DNA from 3 places in the Mycoplana sp. MJR14 genome. Region 3 is predicted to be linked to each of the others. Evidence: riboswitches for the same ligand, from Rfam matches in the RefSeq annotation. Region 3 holds a riboswitch; each other region holds the start of a gene.
What was found. Region 3 has a riboswitch for cobalamin ahead of P0086_RS21465 (CbtB-domain containing protein). Riboswitches for the same ligand answer to the same signal wherever they lie in the genome.
Positions count from the first base shown of each region.

Region 1 (4,653 bases), on a different contig from region 3:
TCCAATTTGTGCAACGGAAAAATTTCAGCAAAGGGATTCCCAGCGTCCCGCCTTGTCGCAAAATGCAGAAATGTTAAGGGAGGGAGAATGAGCCAGAGAGACGCCATGACCCAAACCATCGAGCCGATCGTCAGGCGCAAGCTGTCCGACGAAGTCTTCGACCGGCTGGAGCGGATGATCACGTCGGGGGAACTGAAGCCGGGCGACGAGATGCCGTCGGAACGCGTGCTGATGGAGCGCTTCGGCGTCGGCCGCCCCGCCATCCGCGAGGCGATGCAGTCGCTCGCCAACAAGGGATTGCTCAGCATTTCCCACGGCGAGCGGGCGAAGGTCCTCCAGCTCACCGCGCAGTCGATCTTCCGCCAGGTCGACCTGACCGCGAAGATCATGCTGTCGCAGTCGGAGGATTCCCTCGAGCATCTGAAGAGCGCGCGCATATTCTTCGAGCGCGGTATGGCGCGCGAGGCGGCGCAACGCGCCCGCGCCGGCGACATCGACGACCTCGGCGCCATCATCGAGCGCCAGCGTCGCTCGCTCGGCGATGCGGAGGCCTTCATCGCCGCCGACATGCAGTTCCATACCCGCATCGCCCAGGTTTCCGGCAATCCGATCTACGTCGCCGTCAGCGAGGCCATGCTGGCCTGGCTGAAGGAGTACCATACGGAAATGCTGATCTGGACCGGCAAGGAGAAGTTCACGCTGGTGGAGCACGAGGAAATCCTCGACCGGCTGAGGAACCAGGATGCCGAGGGCGCGGAAGCGGCGATGCTGAAGCATCTCGAACGGTCGCGATCGCTCTACAACAGGTGACCCCACCACGTCCGCCTCGTGCACTCGACCGGCGCGGGGCCTCTCTTCCAATCGGATCTTCGACAGTTGCGAATGCGACGGTCGCGCGGTGAACCGCGTTTCCGCGAGGGCGATCCTGCGGTCGTCCCGGGTCGACGCCGATCACTGCCTGGATATGTCATGTTATAAAATAACTTTCCGGTTGACGGATGTAATACTATTACACTAAGCAGGTCGGGTCAGCCTTCGGAAGGAAGATCGATGACCTGCTCCCCCCATTCCGGGCCAGCCCGGACACCGGCCGTGCGTACCGGTCCTCTGCCGCCGCTGGCGGTCGCAACCGCAGCGGCGAGAGCACGATATCGATCGCGTGCAGAACGTGCAGGCGCCGATCTCTCGCGCTTGACGATAGGGCCGGCAAGCGTCTATCTGGAGGACGACGGTTCCCCGCCCACGAAGCGGAGGGGATTAATAGGGAACACGGTGCGGACGACCCAAGTCGGGACCAAAACCGTGGCTGCCCCCGCAACTGTAAGCGGATTGCCGTTCATCCTCGTGGCGCCACGGCGCCATGCCACTGCGCGCGGCGCGGGAAGGCAGATGAACGTCACAGATCCGCGAGCCAGGAGACCTGCCGTCAAGCATCGATCCAACGTCACGGGCGGGGAAGCCCGGAACAGGAGCATTTCATGACGACCATTGGCGCCCTGCTGAGCGTCTTCACGCTGCCTTTCCCGAGACCTGCCGATCTTCGAGCAACCGGACGAATTGAAGACCTTTCGGTTCTTCACCGCCGTCATTTCTAACCTTTTCGGGAAAAATCCATGACGATTTCATTCAAGCAACCGCTTTACGCGGGCATTGTCGCTTTGTGGCTGGCCGCATCGTTCTTCCATGGCGAGGCCCGCGCGGCGGAGACGACATATCCGTTGACGCTGCAGAACTGCGGACGTCCCGTCACCTTCGAAAGAGCACCGTCGCGTACCGTCTCGATCGGCCAGAGCAGCACCGAGATCCTCTACCTGCTGGGCCTTGCCGACAAGGTGGCGGGCACCGCGCTCTGGGTCGGCCCGGTGCTGAAGGGCTACGAGGACGTCAACGCCCGGATCGACAGGCTGGCAGACAATGATCCGAGTTTCGAGAGCGTGCTGGCCAGGAAACCGGACATCGTCACCGTGCAGTTCCAGTGGCAGATCGGCCCCGAGGGCGTGGTCGCCCGGCCGGAGCAGTTCGAAGAGCTCGGCATTGCCGTCTACACCTCGCCGTCCGATTGCGTCGGCAAGGAAAACTCCGCCGCCAGCGACGGCGTCCGCCACCAGGTCTTCACCATGGACCTGGTCTACCAGGAGATCCGCGAGCTCGCGCAGATCTACAATGTCCAGGACAGGGGCGAGGCCGTCGTCGCCGATCTGAAGCGGCGCGAAGCAGCCGCGCGCGCCAAGGTGAAGCCGGCCGAAGGCAAGCTCAAGGCCGTCTTCTGGTTTTCCAGCGCGGCCGATGCCGATCCCTATGTTGCCGGAAAGAACGGCGCGCCCGGCTACATCATGTCGGCGCTCGGCATCGAGAACATCATCAAGACCGACGACGAATGGCCGACCGTCGGTTGGGAGACGATTGCCAAGGCCGATCCCACGATCGTCGTCGCCGGTTCGATGGAGCGCCGCCGCTATCCGCTCGACAGTCTCGAGGCCAAGCTCGACTTCCTGAAGACTGATCCGGTCGCGAGCCTGATGCCGGCGGTCAAGAGCGGCCACGTCTTCGCCATGGACGCGCAGGCGATGAACCCGACGATCCGGACGATCGAGGGCATCGAGGCCCTGGCGGACGCCATCGCCGCTGCCGGCCTCGCCCAGTGAGCCGGGCGCTGACATCGGGCACGCGGATGGGCGCGGCGTTTGCCGCGCTCGCCGTCCTGCTGCTGGCGCTCTGGATGGGGGCGGCGATCGGCGAGACGGCGATCCCGTTTCGGACGGTCGCCCATACGGTGGCGAACCGGCTGTGGAGTGCCGGCTATCCGCTGGCGCCGATCGACGAGGGCATCATCTGGAGCTACCGGCTGAGCCGGGCGGTCGTGGCGGCGTCCTGCGGGGCAGCACTGGCGCTCTCCGGCGCGGTGCTGCAGTCGCTGCTGCGCAATCCGCTCGCCGATCCCTACATCCTCGGCATTTCCGCCGGTGCCTCGACGGGCGCGGTCGGCGTGGCGATCCTGGGCGTCGGCGCGGGCATGCTGACCCTGTCGCTCGGCGCCTTCCTCGGCGCGATCATCGCCTTTGCGCTCGTCAGCGTACTGGCGGTCAAGGCGGGACGCGGCACGGCGGCGATCATCCTTGCCGGCGTCGCGGGCTCGCAGCTCTTCAACGCGCTCACCTCCTTCATCGTCACCAAGGCGGCGACGGCGGAGCAGGCGCGCGGCATCATGTTCTGGCTGCTCGGAAACCTGTCGGGCGTGCGCTGGCCGGATGCCTGGCTGGCCGTGCCGGCCGCGCTCGCCGGCCTCGTCGTGTGCCTCTGGCATGCGCGCGCGCTGGACGCCTTCACCTTCGGCTCGGAATCGGCCGCCTCGCTCGGCATTTCCGTGCGGCGCACCTATCTCGCGCTCGTCGGAGTCTCGGCGATGATGACCGCGGTGATGGTCTCGATCGTCGGTTCGATCGGCTTCGTCGGCCTCGTCATCCCGCATGCGGCGCGACTGCTGGTCGGCGTCCGGCACGGCGTGCTGCTGCCGGCGGCGGCGCTCGCCGGTGCCGTCTTCATGATCGTCGCCGACATCCTGTCGCGCACCATCATTGCCGGCCAGGTGCTGCCGATCGGCGTGATCACGGCGCTGATCGGGGCGCCGGCCTTCGCGGTGATCCTTGCAAGAGGGAGGGGCAGGGCATGAGGCTTTCCGCCAGGTGCGTTTCGTGGTCGGCCGGCAGCGCCGATATTTTGAAGGATGTCTCGCTGGCGGTCGAGACGGGCGAGTTCCTCGGCATCATCGGGCCGAACGGCTCGGGCAAGACGAGCCTGATGTCGGTGCTGTCCGGCATCCGGAAGCCGAAATCGGGCGACGTGCTGCTGGACGACGTTCCGATCGGCGCGCTGGGGCGGCGCAAGCTGGCGCAGCGGCTGGCGCTGGTCGAACAGCAGGCCGAGACCGGCGAGCGCATCACCGCGCGCCAGGCGGTCGAGCTCGGCCGCACTCCCTATCTCGGCCCGTTGTCGCCGTGGTCGGCCGAAGATGACCGCATCGTCGACGCGGCGCTGGCGAGCGTCGACATGGGCCATCTTGCGGGCAGGCTCTGGCATACGCTGTCGGGCGGCGAGCGGCAGCGGCTGCACATTGCCCGCGCACTCGCCCAGCAGCCGCGGATCCTGCTCCTGGACGAGCCGACCAACCACCTCGATATCGGTCACCAGATCGGCCTTCTCGACCTGGTCCGGCGCCAGGGGCTGACGGTGGTGGCGGCCCTGCACGACCTCAACCATGCCGCCATGTTCTGCGACCGGATCGCGGTGATGCAGGGCGGAAGGCTTATCGCCCTGGGACGGCCGCGGGAGGTGCTGACGGTCGGGCGCATCCGCGAGGTCTTCGGCGTCGAGGTCGAGATCGGGCACGATCCCGACGGGAGCTGCCACATTCGCTTCCGCGCGAAAGGGACGCCGGCGCGGCCGCGCCCCGCTCCCACAGCAAGCCTCTCGGTCCTGGGGGCCTGACGCCGATGGATGTTCGAAACCACCACCTGAAGGAAGACATCCGCGAATACTGGTCGAAGCGGTCGGAGACGTTCGACCTGGCCTTCGGCCATCGCATTCCGCCGGGAGCGGAGTTCGAGGCCTGGGCGGCCGCGATCCGCGACGCGTTGGGGGCGGCGCCGCGCAGGG
Region 1 covers NZ_JARGEO010000003.1:482,967-487,619, forward strand. Annotated here, with positions in the region: gene P0086_RS10240 (transcriptional regulator NanR) at 106-810, shown strand; cobalamin riboswitch at 1,213-1,443, shown strand; gene P0086_RS10245 (ABC transporter substrate-binding protein) at 1,614-2,645, shown strand; gene P0086_RS10250 (iron ABC transporter permease) at 2,672-3,670, shown strand; gene P0086_RS10255 (ABC transporter ATP-binding protein) at 3,667-4,485, shown strand; partial or broken gene P0086_RS10260 (class I SAM-dependent methyltransferase) at 4,491-4,653, shown strand, end outside.
Region 1: another riboswitch for cobalamin. It lies ahead of P0086_RS10245 (ABC transporter substrate-binding protein); the one in region 3 lies ahead of P0086_RS21465 (CbtB-domain containing protein).

Region 2 (4,653 bases), on a different contig from region 3:
CGTGCTGCAGGACGTCAGCATCGCCCACCTCGACAAGGGCGACTTCCTGTTCTGAAGGGGGCGCGCTTTGCGGCGGCGACGCGTCCGCGACGCAAAACGTGCTTTATCGCGCAAGGACGTGCGCGGGTGGATGCCGGATCTGGTCCGGCATGACGGGGTCCCGGGTGGCGGGAAAGCGACAACGGCGCCGCCCGCCCGCCATTGATACGGCCTCAAGCCTCGATCTGCACGTCGCCGATCGGGCGGGAGCAGCAGGCGAGGATGTAGCCTTCGGCGATCTCGTCGTCGAGGATGCCGCCGTTGTGGTTCATCTCGACTTCGCCGGAGACCTTCATGACGCGGCAGGTGCCGCAGAGGCCGCCCTCGCAGGCAGCCCCGATGCGCACGCCGGCGGAACGGGCGGTCTGCAGGATGGTCTGGCCGGGCGGGCAGGACGCCTCCTTGCCGGCCATGGTGAAGGTGACGGTGGCGACGGCTGCGGCATCCGCCTCGCCGGGGCCGGCGCGCACGGCGAGCTCCTCGGCGGCCGGGGCTGCGGCCGGCTGGAAGCTCTCCTCGTGGTAGCGGGCCATGTCGAAGCCGCAGACCTTGAGCATGTCGCGCACGCCGCGCATGAACGGCTCCGGACCGCAGCAGAAGACGGTGCGGTCGCGGAAGTCCGGGGCCAGCAGCGCAAGCCGCGCGCCGTCGATGCGGCCGCGCAGGCCGTGCCAGCCGTCGCGCGGATTGCGGCCTTCGACGACGAAGCCGAGCGCCAGGTTCGGCATCTGCGCCGACAGGCATTCGAGCTCGTTGCGAAACAGGATGTCGTCCGGGGTGCGCGCGCAGGAGACGAAGGCAACGTCGGTCTGCGGCGCGCAATCGGCCATCCAGCGCGTCATCGACATCATCGGCGTGACGCCCGAGCCGGCGGAGATGAACAGGTACTTCTCCCCCGGATGGCGGACGAAGGAGAAGTCGCCGAGCGGACCGAAGGCCTTCAGCTGCATGCCGGGCTTCAGGTGATCGAACATCCAGCGGGTGCCGATGCTGTCCTTCTGCGCCTTGACGGTGACGGCCACCGAAAACGGCCGCGACGGGGTCGAGGACAGCGTATAGGTGCGCATCACCGGATCGTCCGGCGTCACCGGCAGCTCCAGCGTCACGAACTGGCCGGGCAGGTAGCGGAACCAGTTCTCGCGGTCGGAGCGGAAGGTGAAGGTCATCACGTCGGCCGTCTCGGCCGTGACCGCGATGCACTCCAGCAGGTGCTGGCGGTCGTTCCAGGGCTGGAGCTCGTCGAAGTGCCGGAACTGGCTTGCGATCGTCATCTTAGGCCACCCGGATCAGAGGCTGCTTGTCGCCCTGCAGGCGCTGCTCCATGAAGGTGCAGTACCATTCGACGAACTGCATCACGCCGCCCTCGTCGACCGGCGAATAGGGGCCGGGCTCGTAGGCGGGCGAGCGGATGCCGAAGGCGTTCTCCTCGACGATCCGGCGGTCCTGGTCGTTGGTCTCGGTCCAGACGTGGGTCAGTTCGTCGAGCGAATAGTCCACGCCCTCGACGGCGTCCTTGTTGACGAGCCACTTGGTCGTCACCTGCGTCAGCTCGGGGCCGAGCGGCAGGACGCGGAAGGTGATGGCATGGTCGGCCAGCACATGGTTCCAGGTCGTCGGGTAGTGGAACATCAGAAGCGTGCCGATGTGGCTCTCCTGCACGTCGCCGGACAGCGGCCGGCGGACGGCGCGGGCACCCGACATGGTGTAGCTCTCGGCATCGTCGATCAGCGGCATGCGGGCGAGGCGGAACTGGCCGGAGGGCGACATGCGGAACTCGCTCGGCAGGCCGGAGGCCTCGCATTTCGCCCAGTGGGCGGCGATCACCGGATCGTCCTTGGCGCCCTGCACGCCGGTGGCGCTCGGCGCCTCGGGATAGGTGCGGCAGAGCTCGGGATGGTTGGCCGCGCAGTGATAGCACTCGCGGTTGTTCTCCCAGACGAGCTTCCAGTTGCCCTTCTCGACGATGGTGCTCTCGAAGGCGACCTTGGTCTCGCCGAGGCGATGGCGGACGAGATAGGGCTCGGCGAGTTCCCGATAGGGCGCGAAGTCCGGCGCCTCGTCGGCGAGGCAGATGAAGATGTAGCCGCCGACCGTCTCGCAATGGACGGGTTTCAGGCCGTGCTGGCTCTTGTCGAAGTCTTCGGCCATGTGGCGGGCGAAGAGCAGCGTGCCGTCGAGCTCGTAGGTCCACTGGTGGTAGGGACAGACGAGCTTGGCGGACGCCCCCTTGTGCTGGGTGCAGACGCGCGAACCGCGGTGGCGACAGGAATTGTGCAGCGCGCGGATGACGCCCTGGCGGTCGCGGGTGACGACGAGCGGGTAGTCGCCGACCTGCAGGGTGAAGTAGTTGCCGGCCCGCGGGATCTCGCAGTCGTGGCCGACGAACAGCCAGTCGCGATACCAGATCGTCTCCAGATCGAGCTTGTAGTGGTCCTGGTCGATGTAGAACGCCTGATCGAGGCTGTAGCCCTCGCGCCGGTTCCTGATCTTGCGAAGTACGTCGCTGCGAATGTCCATTGCCGCTTCCTCAAAAAGCATTTGCTCGTCCGAAGCGGGCATGGGCAGTCGCGACCGTCGTGAAGACACGACTTCGCAGCGCCCCGGCTGCCCGCCGCAGCCAGTCACGTCATCTCTCTCCAAGGCTGGTTTCCGGGCTCGGGAGATGTCCTCTGCGGACCGCGCGGCGCCTTCCCGGACTTCTCCAGTGGCCTTTTGCCGCGATTTCTTCCCTTACCGTTGCGGGGGCAGCTCCGGATTTTCACCGGCTTCCCAATTATCCGCCCTCCCTAAAGAGGCAGCACCTTGAGCCTCTTCATCTAAGCGGAAAGGCGGGACGCCGTGCCGCTCAATTGCGACGTCGCCTTCCGCTTTGGCGACAGTGCGCGTCTTGCGATGCACAATGAAATAACGTTTTTATTTCAAATATTTGCCTCATCGGAAACCATCAGCAGATCAACAAATGTGCGACAAGACCGCAAAAGAGGCAGATAGTCTCTTTGCGTCACAACCGCGACCAGGTCGGGATCGGCCAGGCACCTCGGCAAGTGCAACCGGAACCGTTTCGTGGTAGCGTGACGTCGCGCGGCCTACCCGCGCCGGACCTCGGCGGAGGGCGGGGCCCCGCACCTCCGCGCATAATCGCCTCTGTGGCGACAACCAGCATATCCTCAGCAGCAAATGTCGACCTGTCACGGGAGGGTGAGCCATGGCCACCGATAGCGCATGTGACGACAGCAGCCGCACGCATGAAGGCAGCGAACCGGCCCTGAGCCGACGGAGCCTGCTTCTGGCAGGAACCGCGCTCGCCGCCGCCTCGACACTCGGCGGAACCGGGTCGCCGGCCCAGGCCCAGACCCAGACGCAGACCCAGACGCAGCCGGCTGCGCCGGCGAGCGGCAGGCCGCCGAACATCCTCGTCATCTGGGGCGACGACATCGGCATCTGGAACATCTCCGCCAACAGCCGCGGGATGATGGGCTACAGGACGCCCAATATCGACCGGATCGCCGCGGAGGGCCTGTCGTTTTCCGACTACTACGGCCAGCAGAGCTGCACCGCCGGACGCGCCGCCTTCCTCGGCGGCAACGTGCCGGTGCGCACGGGGATGACCAAGGTCGGCCTGCCCGGCGCGGCGCAGGGCTGGCAAATGACCGACGTGACCGTCGCCACCGTGCTCAAGGCGCAGGGTTATGCGACCGGACAGTTCGGCAAGAACCATCAGGGCGACCGCGACGAACACCTGCCGACGATGCACGGCTTCGACGAGTTCCTCGGCAACCTCTATCACCTCAATGCCGAGGAGGAGCCGGAGAACCGCGACTATCCGCGCGACCGGGTCCTGGCCAACGGCAAGACCTTCCTCGAGCAGTTCGGCCCGCGCGGCGTTCTGCACAGCTGGGCCAATCCCGACGGCACGCAGAAGATCGAGAACACCGGGCCGCTGACGAAGAAGCGGATGGAGACGATCGACGAGGAGACGCTGGCCGCCGCCAAGGACTTCATCACCCGGCAGAACCAGGCGGGGAAGCCCTTCTTCTGCTGGTGGAACGGCACACGGATGCATTTCCGTACCCATGTGAAGGAGCAGAACAAGGGGATCTCCGGGCCGAGCGGCGACGAGTACCATGACGGCATGGTCGAGCACGACATGCATGTCGGCGAACTCCTGAAGCTGCTCGACGACCTCGGCATCGCGCAGGACACGGTGGTGCTCTATTCCACCGACAACGGCCCGCACTACAACACCTGGCCCGACGCCGGCACGACGCCGTTCCGCAGCGAGAAGAACTCCAACTGGGAGGGGGCCTACCGCGTGCCGGCCTTCGCCCGCTGGCCGGGCCGGTTCCCGGCCGGAGAGACCCTGAACGGCATCGTCGCGCACGAGGACTGGCTGCCGACCTTCGCCGCGATCGCCGGCGATCCGGACATCAAGACGAAGCTCGCCAACACCGTCGAGCTCAATGGCCGCAGCTACCGCAACTACATCGACGGCTACAACCAGCTCGACTACCTGAGCGGCAAGGCCGACCAGTCGCCGCGGCACGAATTCTGGTACGTCAACGACGACGGGCAGGTCGTGGCGGCGCGCTACGACGACTGGAAGGCAGTGTTCCT
Region 2 covers NZ_JARGEO010000002.1:544,328-548,980, forward strand. Annotated here, with positions in the region: gene P0086_RS06890 (hypothetical protein) at 1-55, shown strand, start outside; gene P0086_RS06895 (hybrid-cluster NAD(P)-dependent oxidoreductase) at 213-1,310, opposite strand; gene P0086_RS06900 (aromatic ring-hydroxylating dioxygenase subunit alpha) at 1,312-2,556, opposite strand; cobalamin riboswitch at 2,662-2,859, opposite strand; gene P0086_RS06905 (arylsulfatase) at 3,245-4,653, shown strand, end outside.
Region 2: another riboswitch for cobalamin. It lies ahead of P0086_RS06900 (aromatic ring-hydroxylating dioxygenase subunit alpha); the one in region 3 lies ahead of P0086_RS21465 (CbtB-domain containing protein).

Region 3 (4,653 bases):
CCGCCTGGATCAGGAGCCGCATCGGCTTGCCGGGCACGTCGGCAAAGCCCTTGACGCGCAGCACGTCGTGCTCGGCGATCACGCCCTTCAGCCGCTCGACGAAGGCGGCCGGATCGGCGACAGCACCGACTTCGACGACGAAGCTGTCGAACTCGTCGTGATCGTGCGCCTCGCCGTTCTCGTGTTCCAGCTCGTGGTGCGACTTGCGGTTCTTGATGTCGTCCTCGGTGCCGACGCCGAGCCCGAGCAGGACGGCGGCGGCGACGTCGCCGTTCCTCGCCTCGATCATTGTCGGCTTGCGGGAGATCCGGGCGGCGACCTCGTCGCGCACCGTCTTCAGCCCGGCGGCGTCGATCAGGTCGGTCTTGTTGAGCACGATCAGGTCGGCGGCGGTCAGCTGGTCCTCGAACAGTTCCTCCAGCGGGCTCTCGTGGTCGAGGTTGTCGTCGTTGACGCGCAGCGCGTCCACGCGGTCATGGTCGTCGGCGAAACGCCCGGCGGCGACGGCGGCGCTGTCCACGACGGTCACCACGCCGTCCACCGTCACCTGCGTCTTGATCTCCGGCCAGTTGAAGGCGGCGACCAGCGGCTGCGGCAGCGCCAGGCCGGAGGTCTCGATGACGATATGGTCGGGGCGGTTCTCGCGCTCCAAAAGCTTCGACATGGTCGGGATGAAGTCGTCGGCGACGGTGCAGCAGATGCAGCCGTTGGTGAGCTCGATGATGTCGTCCTCGCTGCAGGCCTCCGCACCGCAGCCCTTCAGCACGTCGCCGTCGACGCCGAGATCGCCGAACTCGTTGATGATCAGCGCAATCCGCCGGCCGTTGGCGTTCTGCAGCAGGTTGCGGATCATCGTCGTCTTGCCCGCACCGAGGAAACCGGTGATGACGGTGGCGGGGATCTTTTGCTGGAGCATGGGCTCAACCCTTCATTTTCAGCGGCAGGCCTGCCGCGACAAAATAGACTTCGGAAGCGAGCTGCGCCACCTGCTGGTGCAGCCTGCCGGCGTGGTCGCGGAATTCGCGCGCCATCTGGTTGTCCGGGACGATCCCGAGCCCGACCTCGTTGGAGACGAAGATGAGCCGCCCGGGCGCGGTGACGACGGCGGCGGCGAGATCGTCGAAGGCTGCCGCCATGTCGTGCTTTTCGAGCATCAGGTTCGTCACCCACAGCGTCAGGCAATCGACGAGCAGCACCCGGTCCTCGCGCGCCGTGTCGTTGATGCGCTCCGGCAGCGCCAGCGGCTCCTCGTGCGTCACCCAGCCATGGCTGCCGCGCTGGGCCTTGTGCTGGTCGATCCGCGCGCGCATCTCGTCGTCCCAGGCGCGGCCGGTGGCGATGTAGTGCTTGGCAAGTCCGCTCTCCGCAGCCAGCCTTTCGGCGAATGCGGATTTTCCGGAACGCGCACCGCCCAGAACCAGGACGGCTCCGGGCGATGTCGTTTTCATCAGTCTGCCTTTGCGATCTTCTCGTTGGCGTAGCCCAGCGACAGGCCGAGCACGATCCAGAAGAACAGCGTCGTGGCGAGTGCGGCCACGGCGAACTCCGCCCCCAGCACGGCCGGCACGTTGCTGGCGATATCGGCCGGCTGCGGCGCGCCGTAGACCTGCGGCGCCGCGATCAGCGCGATGCCCGCGACCTTCGCCGCAAACCCGTCCTTCAGGATCACGAGATACAGCCCGACGGCCGATAGCACCACGGTCGCGACCCACCAGACCTGCCGGTCGCCGAGCTCGGCTGCCGGAAAGCCCGGAAGCTCCGGCGGCAGGCCGATCGACGGCAAGAGATGGACGGCGAGCCAGCCGGCAGCACCCCAGAGCGCACCGTTGGCAACCGTGATCGCATTGCCCGTCACAAGGCTGACGCCCGCCAGAAGCAGGGCGAAGCCGGCGCCGGTCACGAGATTGGCGAGCAGGGTCCCGGAAAAGCGGCTCATGCCGAACATGATGCCGCCCTCCTCATGCTCGCCCTCATGGGCATAGGCGACCGAGATCGGCGACAGATAGGCCGCGACCTCCGACAGCGCCGCGCCGATGCGCAGCGAGGAATGCTCCGCCTCCGGCTGAACCTCGGTGCCGGTCGCCGCGGGCGCGGCAGGCTCCGCCTCGCCACCCTCGTATTCCTCGGCATGCAGAATGAGCGGAATGACGCGCGCCTCCTGGGCGACCGTCATCAGGGCGCCGGAGAACAGCCCGGCCACCAGAGCGGCCAGGAGATACTTCACGATCATGACGTCAACTCCTCAGTGGCAGGGAAAGCCGTAGGAGTGGCGGGTATCGTGTGCGGTGTCGTGCAGCACGGACGAATTGGCAAGGCCTGCGCCGAATACCAGAAATCCGCCGACGAGAAGCGCAAAGAGACCGGCATAAAGACGATCGTTGAGGGAAAGCGAAACAGAAGAGACGTTCGAAGCAGCCATGACAACCTCCGTGCTGGCAACGGGGAAATCCCCAGGTCGGGCACCATGCCCTCATTGGCCGGCAGGTCTCCTGGCTCGCGGCGTCGGGCGCAATTGCGCCTGCGGCCCATCCTCGCCTTCCCGGGTGGAGCGCGGCATGAAAGGCGGACGATTCGTAGAAATAGAGGCGTCCAGACCCCGGTTCATCATGCCGCCACCCAGTGGCTTTTCCGGTCGCAACGACCGGTCGGATAGGCCTCGCCACTCTACAGTCGCGGGGTCGGCCGTGATTGGAGCGCCCTGATTGGGTCCACCCCGTCACGTTCCCATTTAAGCGCCCGTCCATCACTGGACCGGCGCACCTTCCAATAGTGGCGATGATTATGCCTGAGCAGGATGGAAGTCAATTGGCAGGAAACGGCGTCCGCCGCGTCGAATGCGTCGCCGCGGCGGATGCTCGATCAGGTGCCCTGGTCGCTCAGTAGCCCGGTCCGCTGATCGTCAGGTCGCCGCTCGGGCCGTAGCCGCCCCCGACCGGGCCTTCGAGGTAGTAGCCGTCGACCGGCCCCTCGTAGACGCCATAGCCGTCATTGTAGTAGCGGTCGCGCCGGGCGCGCTGGCGGGCGACGTATTCGCGGCTGCGGGCCTCGGCAAAGCGTGCCGACTGGCGCAATTCGCGGTACTGCTTGCGCGTCAGGTAGCCGTCCGGAGCATAGCCGGCCGAGCGCTGCCAGGCGGCGATCGCAGCACGCGTGCGCGGCCCGAAGACGCCGTCCGCCCCGCCGGTGCCGTAGCCGAGCGCGCTCAGCCAGCGCTGGGACTGCGCGCGCGTGCCCGTGTCGAGATAGGCCTCGCGCACGTCGGCCGGCGTCTGGTAGACCTTCGGTTGCTGGCCGGGCGCAGCCGGCGACTGACGCACGAGCGGCTCCGTTCCGGCTCCGAGAGGCGCAGCCGTGGCGGGCGCGTTGATGGCAGGCTCCCGGGTAGCGACGTCGCCCGGAGCCTCTTCGCTGCCGGCTGTGTTGCCGCCCTTTTCCAGCGCGGCGAGACGCTGGCGCGCCTCGTCGGCAAAACGGCCTTGCGGGAATTCGCGCAGGTAGCTCTCGAACGCCTGCGGCCGGCCGTTCAGCACGGCACGGCTCCAGCTGTTGTCCTCGCGGCGGGCCAGCCGCTCGGCCTCCCCGTCGGCTGCCGGGGCGCCGTCCGGGTTCGCCGCGGCGGTCGCAGCGGCATCGCCATCGGTGGGAAGCGCCTCGGTGTCGAGCGCGTCGGCCACGCTGCCGTCGGCGACAGGCGGTGCTGCGCTCGCAGCTTCCGCATTTGCCCGCTCCGCGTCAGCCTCGGCCGCTGCCGCCTCGGCCTTGGCCTTTTCGGCAGCGGCGGCATCCTCCCGCGCCTGCGCTTCCGCGGCGGCACGGGCCTCTTCCTCGGCCTTCGCCTTCTCGGCCTGTTCAGCGGCGAGCGCGCGTGCGCGTTCAGCTTCGGCTTCCGCAGCTGCCCGTTCCGCTTCCGCCCGTTCCGCCTCGGCCCGCGCGGCAGCGGCCGCCTCGGCCTGAGCCTTGGCTTCCGCCGCAGCCTTTGCTTCCGCTTCCGCCTTCAGCCGGGCCTGCTCGGCCTTCGCCTCCTGCTCGGCCCTCAGCCGTTCCGCCTCCGCCGCTTCGGCGGCGCGCTTGCGCTCGGCCTCGGCCGCCTGCCGTTCGGCTTCGGCCTTTGCCTCGGCGGCACGCCTGGCTTCGGCCTCGGCCCGCGCCTGCTCTTCCTTGCGCTGCCGCTCGGCCTCTTCCACGCGTTTGCGTTCGGCTTCCGCGGCCAGCCGCTCCTCTTCCGCCCGCTGCTTTTCGGCCGCGACCCTCGCCTCCTGCTCGGCCTTCAGCCGCGCGGCCTCGTCGGCCTTGCGTGCGGCCTCTGCCTTTTCCTTGTCCGAGGCGGCGGCGGTGGCGGCAACCGAGGGATCCTGCGGCTTCTGGTCGCCCGCGCCTGCAGCACCGCCCACGCCCTTGGCGTTCAGCTCGGCCAGCCTGAGCCGGGCCATCGAGGCAAAGGTGCCGTTCGGATAGTCCTTCAGATAGGTCTCGTAGCCCGCCGGGTCGCTGCTGGAGGACACCTTCTGCCAGAGGGAAAACTCGTTCTCCCAGCGCTTGCTGGCGCTGACGGGCGGCTTGGTCTCGGCCGCCTGTGCCGCCGGTCCGCCGGCGATCGCAAGCCCGATCAGCCCCGCCCACCCGAGTTTCGCAAACCGGCCACTGGTCATTCGA
Region 3 covers NZ_JARGEO010000011.1:144,642-149,294, forward strand. Annotated here, with positions in the region: gene cobW (cobalamin biosynthesis protein CobW) at 1-916, opposite strand, end outside; gene cobU (bifunctional adenosylcobinamide kinase/adenosylcobinamide-phosphate guanylyltransferase) at 921-1,448, opposite strand; gene P0086_RS21460 (CbtA family protein) at 1,448-2,230, opposite strand; gene P0086_RS21465 (CbtB-domain containing protein) at 2,243-2,419, opposite strand; cobalamin riboswitch at 2,462-2,771, opposite strand; gene P0086_RS21470 (peptidoglycan-binding protein) at 2,877-4,649, opposite strand.